2 regions of the Shewanella morhuae genome follow, and region 1 is predicted to be linked to the other one. Evidence: riboswitches for the same ligand, from Rfam matches in the RefSeq annotation. Region 1 holds a riboswitch; the other holds the start of a gene.
What was found. Region 1 has a riboswitch for lysine ahead of C9I43_RS09370 (Na+/H+ antiporter NhaC family protein). Riboswitches for the same ligand answer to the same signal wherever they lie in the genome.
Positions count from the first base shown of each region.

Region 2: another riboswitch for lysine. It lies ahead of lysC (lysine-sensitive aspartokinase 3); the one in region 1 lies ahead of C9I43_RS09370 (Na+/H+ antiporter NhaC family protein).

Region 1 covers NZ_PYSG01000002.1:2,044,688-2,048,019, forward strand. The annotation lists gene C9I43_RS09370 (Na+/H+ antiporter NhaC family protein) at 191-1,759, opposite strand; lysine riboswitch at 1,839-2,035, opposite strand; gene C9I43_RS09375 (electron transfer flavoprotein subunit alpha/FixB family protein) at 2,131-3,057, opposite strand; gene C9I43_RS09380 (electron transfer flavoprotein subunit beta/FixA family protein) at 3,058-3,332, opposite strand, start outside.
Region 2 covers NZ_PYSG01000002.1:2,890,790-2,894,121, reverse strand. The annotation lists gene arcA (two-component system response regulator ArcA) at 1-517, opposite strand, end outside; gene C9I43_RS13135 (DUF3293 domain-containing protein) at 1,108-1,545, shown strand; lysine riboswitch at 1,649-1,823, shown strand; gene lysC (lysine-sensitive aspartokinase 3) at 1,973-3,328, shown strand; gene C9I43_RS13125 (succinylglutamate desuccinylase/aspartoacylase family protein) at 3,330-3,332, shown strand, end outside.

The DNA of each region.
Region 1 (3,332 bases):
ACGTCAATGAAGAAGAATGCGCTATCTATGGTCATAGTATTGGTTTCATCTTTGAATTTAAACGCATGTTAGTGGACAACTCATTGCCCAATTTTGCTCGCGTTCATAGCAAAACCCAGTATTAATCCAAATAAATCAGCCAGCATAATGCTGGCTGATTTATGGATAGTAAGAGATTGCAATTATCGTTTTAGATAATCGCCTCTTTAGATTTTATTTTAAGCACAATAATACTGAGCACAAATACCACACTACAAGCCACTAATCCTGCTACCACTGACTCGGTAAAACCAAGCACCACATAACCCGCCAAGCTAATAAATGCCGCGATAAGGGCATAGGGTAGCTGAGTGACCACATGGTCGATATGGTGGCAACTGGCCCCTGTTGACGACAAAATAGTGGTATCTGAAATGGGCGAGCAATGATCGCCAAATACCGCGCCAGCCAGCACAGAGGCAAGCATAGGTAACATCATGCTAGTGTGACTTCCCATCGCCATATCAGCCGCTATCGGCAACATGATACCGAACGTGCCCCAGCTAGTTCCGGTAGAAAACGCAGTAATACCCGCTAACACAAACATTAACGCAGGCAAAAAAGCGAACGGAATATTACCTGTCGCTAAGCTCGCCATAAACTTACCGGTTTCGAGTTGACCAATTACACCTGCAATCGTCCAAGCAAACAACAGGATATAAATCGCCGGCAGCATAGAGCGAGCGCCCTGCACAACACCTTTGACTATCATCGACTTTTCAACGCCCTGTATTAAATTCAACAGTAACGAAATGGCTAAGCCAATTAACGCACCAAAGAACAGTGATGAACTAACATCGGTTTTCTCAAAAGCGGAAATGATATTAAACTCAATCCCTTCAGTGGCTAATACTTGAGCCCCGCTGCTAACCATAAAATATAAGGTGGCAAACACTAACGCGATAATAGGCAGAAATAATCCTAAGATCTTACCGGTTTCCGCTTCGGGTAAATCGGCGTTCGCCCCTGGCGGTAACCCTTTTGACTCATCGTATAAACTACCCCGTTGGGCATTAAGCTCATGCTCGCGCATTGGCCCAACATCTAATCCCATAAACACCACAAAAAGTAATAATAATAAGGAGAAGATGGCATAAAAATTCATGGGGATCATTTGAATAAAAATACTCAAATGGCCTGTATCGGCAAAACCATGGGCGGTTAATATTCCGCCGATGAGGGCAATAATATACGCGCCCCAACTTGAAACCGGAGAAATCACGCATACTGGCGCAGCTGTAGAATCGAGTAAATAAGCTAACTTAGCGCGGGAAATATAATAACGGTCAGTCACAGGTCTTGCGACAGAACCAACGACTAAGCTATTGAAATAATCATCAATAAACACTACGCAACCTAGAAACATGGTTAATAGTTTAGCGTCACGCTTATTACGAATATGTAAACGAGCCCAATCGGCAAAAGCCCGAGCGCTGCCACTTACCGTAATTAACGCGGTGATCATTCCCAGTACAATTAAGAAGCCAAGAATATATAAATTCCACGAATTAAGGCCTTCACTCGTCCAAAAAAGTCCTTTAACGCCATTAAATACAAATTCACCTGTGGCTAAGGGTGAAAATTGATTGAGCAATAAAGCGCCAATCAAGATACCTAGCCCCAAAGAAAGTAGTACACGGCGAGTAAAAATTGCCAACACAATCGCCACCGCAGGCGGCAACAAGGAAAGTGCCGAATCGGCATAATTCATAACAGTCATTGATTATTATCTTCGTTAAATACGAATGGAGGGCGACTGAACTGGTGGGGGAAGGCAATAGATACCCAAGGTCACCTGTCCTATCAGTAGCGCTCCATAGTAACTATTTCCATTATCCATATTGGAAAATACTATGGCAGTGCTGCACCTATTAGGCGCAGTCCCAGCCGTTGATTGTGATAAATCGAACAGCTTCGGCACCAAATCCTTTCATAATCGATCAACGGAATCACCCTACTGATTACTACTGATATTTGGCGCACCTCTACTTCTAAGAACGCTCGTACTCGAGCGCGTGGCACATAAAAACATAAGCGGCTGAGCTGATGCTAGTGCAAAGCCGCTTAGTGTGATCTAGATCGCAAATAAAATCAACCGAGGCAAGAGATAAGCTCAGGCACAGCCTCAAATAGGTCAGCAACTAACCCATAGTCGGCCACTTGGAAAATTGGCGCTTCGGGATCTTTGTTGATAGCAACGATAACTTTGGCGTCTTTCATGCCCGCTAAATGCTGAATTGCCCCTGAGATACCAACAGCAATATACAAGTTAGGTGCGACAATTTTACCTGTTTGACCGACTTGTAAATCGTTTGACACAAAGCCTGCATCAACAGCAGCACGCGATGCACCCACTGCTGCACCAAGTTTGTCAGCTAGCTGCTCTAACATGCCAAAGTTTTCACCACTGCCCATACCTCGACCACCAGAGACAATAATACCCGCATTACCGAGTTCTGGTCGTTCAGAAACCGTCAGTGATTGCGATACAAACTGTGTTTTCGCTTCAAACACTTTATCGAGTGTCATCACAGCCGCGTTGTTGCCTTCTGATGCTGCATCAAAGGCACTGGCGCGCACCGTCATCACTTTGATGGCATCAAGGCTTTGCAGTGTTTCTAAGGCGTTACCCGCATAGATTGGACGCACAAAGGTGTCAGCACTCACTACCGCTATCACTTCAGAGATTTGCGCTACATCGAGCAATGCCGCCACGCGTGGCAGTGTATCTTTACCTAGACTCGAAGCCGAGGCCAAAATGTGGCCATAACTTGGTGCTAAGTCCACCAGCAACTTAGCAAAGTTTTCAGCTAAGTGCGCTTGATACACGCTGGCATCGGCCACGAGTACTTGGCTAACACCTTGCAGCGTTTGCGCCGCTTTGACAACTGCATCACATTGGTGACCAGCAACTAAAACATGCACTTCATCACCGATAGCGCGAGCAGCGGTAACTATTTTCGCAGTATCCAGTTTCAGCGCGCTATTATCATGTTCAGCTAATACTAAAATGGCCATTTAGATCACCTTCGCTTCGTTTTTTAACTTTTCAACTAGCTCTGTTACCGACGCTACCATGATGCCTGCTTTACGTTCTGCTGGCGGAGTGACCTTAACAATCGTTTGGTGACTCTTTAACGTCACCCCTAAATCCGCCACAGTGAATACATCTAATGGCTTACGCTTCGCTTTCATGATGTTGGGCAGTGAGGCGTAGCGCGGTTCGTTCAAACGTAAATCAGCCGTGACGACCGCCGGTAAAGGTAATTGTAGCGTTTGCATTCCACCGTCAA
Region 2 (3,332 bases), 850 kb from region 1:
CAAAGTGCAGCATAGCGCGGAATTCGCTACGTGGCAGTTTGTAAGATTCACCCTGTGGGCTGACTAACGAACGGCTGTTGATCTCTAAGCTCCAATCATTGAAGCGATAGTATTCTACTGAGCTCTTCTCTTCTACTTCAGCGCCAGCGCTGTTGACGCGAGTCAGAAGATTGCGAGCACGAATCGTCAATTCACGTGGATTGAACGGCTTGGTAATATAATCGTCCGCGCCAATTTCAAGTCCAAGGATTTTGTCGACTTCGTTATCACGACCAGTCAGGAAAATTAGACCTATATTGTTGATTTCGCGTAGTTCACGCGCTAACAATAGGCCGTTTTTACCTGGTAAGTTAATGTCCATAACAACTAAGTTAATTTTGTTCTCTTGCATAGCCTTATGCATTTCTGCGCCATCATTGGCCTCTGTTACCACATACCCTTCTGCCTCGAAAATACTTCTCAGCGTATTACGGGTAACGGCTTCGTCTTCAACGATCAGAATGTGCGGATTTTGCATATTATTTACCTAAATTTTAACCAGTTTATACTAACCAATAAGAGCAGCTTACTTCGGGCTCTTATATTCATAAAAGCATTGATACTTAGAGACTTCCTTGAACCATTTTAGTGTTCTAAAGAAAATCATTACGACAACACGTTAGGATGCAGACTAAAACACGTATTAAGTGTAATACGAGAAAACGTAATCAGTACCAACTTCGATAAGCAATAGTTAGAATAAGTTCCTTAACTATTGTTTTTTTAAAATGTTGAAATGATAAATTAAATGTAGAACATATTTAGACAGATGCTCGACCAGTTTGTATTATCTGAAACAATATAAGTAACAAACTGTATTAAAGCTAAGCATCTCGCGTAATCTACTTCAACTCATCAGTACGTGTATTGTACTCGTTTTAGTCATTTGTTAACAAATGAAATGTTAACAAATTTTAGACGGGTACTGAATTCTAGCATGATATTTACTTTAGTTATTGATTAGTTTAACTAATGCAGTATGTGTTCCTGTGAGCTTGGTCACGCCCCTTTGGATTTTATATTCTGTCTGCTACACTAATTTGGGTTAAATTTTTGGTTAGACGACTAATGGACAACACAACTCAACATTTGTTATGGCAATGCTATCAAACACCGTTATTTTTGCTAACTCAAGCATTATCCTGTAATTTTTCGTTTGCTATTATTACCGCTCATAATCCCGCTGCAATGCTCCTTAGCCCCAGTCAAAATCGTTTACTCGATCGCCAGTTACTGCGTGAAATTGAATTACTCGGTAGTCCCTATCGTGCGCTAGTGGGCGCCGCACCGGATTTATCCCATATGGAAAAAAGCTGGGCGGTGTTTATTGATAGAACTATGGCACTGCAATTAGGTAAAAAATTTAATCAATATGCGATTTATGTTGTTGAACAAGGTGATGTGAGCTTAGTGCCTTGTCTGTTAAATGGGCATGATGAAGTGTGTTTGGGAAAATTTAGCGAGCGGGTCAGATTGGTGTCTGAACTACCCGATATGCGTAATTAACCCCGCTATTTTTAAAGATTTCATATGATTTTGGATTTGCGATGAAATTAGCATTGACTTCATTAGGGGTTTATTGCTACTTTTTTCGTCCCTTTCTTCGGAAAGGAACAGAAGAGGAGCGTTAACTAGGTAGTCGGTTAGAGGAGCACAAACTCCAGTGATGACCGATGAGGGAGATTAACGCCGAGGCATAGATATGGTTGTTGCATGTTTATGTCGGTCGCTCGGGCTGAATCCTGACGATTGTCACCTGTAATTGGTGGAGAGCTTCTGGTGACGATTGCTGTTTCCCTCATTTGGGGTGCGTTATCATTGAGCACCAGGCTCTTCGAACGAAGTTAGTTCGGAGTGTAATCATGTTAGTTAATCAATATCTTGTTCAATCTGCTGTTATTTCTCGCCCTACGTATTTTGCGGAGGTGAGCTAATGTCCCTTGTTGTCGCAAAATTTGGTGGCACTTCCGTCGCCGATTATAGTGCTATGAATCGTTGTGCTGACATAGTGTTAGCCAATCCTAATTGTCGTTTGGTCGTGGTGAGTGCCTCAAGCGGCGTCACAAATTTGTTAGTCGAATTGACCCAAGAGTCGATGAATGATGACGGACGCTTACAACGATTAAAACAAATTGCCCAAATCCAATATGCTATTTTAGATAAGTTAGGCCGTCCTAGTGATGTGGCTGCAACATTAGATAAATTACTGAGCCGTATGGCAATATTAAGCGAGGTGCTTGCCACGCAACGCAGCAAAGCAACCGTAGATGAACTGTTATCTCTTGGTGAGCAATGTTCTTCGGTACTCTTTTCTGCAGTGTTTCGTGAGAAAGGTGCTAACTCGAGTGCATTTGATGTACGCCAAGTGTTGCGTACTGACAGCAATTTTGGCCGTGCTGAACCACAAATAGAACACATAGCGACGCTATCTCGGGATTATTTACAGCCATTATTGGCGGAGCAAATAATTGTGACTCAAGGTTTTATCGGTGCCGATGAAGCCGGTCAAACGACGACGTTAGGCCGTGGTGGTAGTGATTATTCTGCTGCATTATTGGCTGAAGCTCTGCGTGCATCTGCGGTCGAAATTTGGACTGACGTTGCGGGGATTTACACCACAGATCCTCGCCTTGCGCCCAATGCATTTCCGATTGCCGAAATAAGCTTCAATGAAGCCGCCGAAATGGCCACCTTTGGTGCCAAGGTATTGCATCCTGCGACCATTCTTCCTGCTGTCCGTCAACAAATTCAAGTGTTTGTGGGTTCAAGTAAAGAGCCTGAAAAAGGCGGCACTTGGATCCGTCACCAAGTTGAAGATGCACCTATTTTTCGCGCAGTAGCATTGCGCCGCGATCAAACGTTATTAAACCTCCACAGCTTGCAAATGCTGCATGCACAGGGCTTTTTAGCCGAAACCTTTGCGACATTGGCGCGGCATAAGATCAGTGTGGATTTAATTACCACCTCAGAAGTTAACGTGGCGCTGACGCTGGATAAAACTGGTTCAGATTCAAGCGGCCAAGGTCTATTGAGTGAGGCATTGCTGCAGGAGTTATCCCAACATTGTCGCGTACGTGTTGAAGATGGCTTGGCTTTAGTGGCGATTATTGGTAACCGTATTGCAACTACGCCCGGTATTTGTCGACGTGTATTTGAAGTGTTAGAACCCCACAATGTACGAATGATTTGCCAAGGTGCCAGCCCGCATAATCTGTGTGTGTTAGTCGCAGAATCGGAAGCGGCGCAAGTGGTTAAATCGCTGCACCAAAATTTGTTCGAAGGCATTTAATATG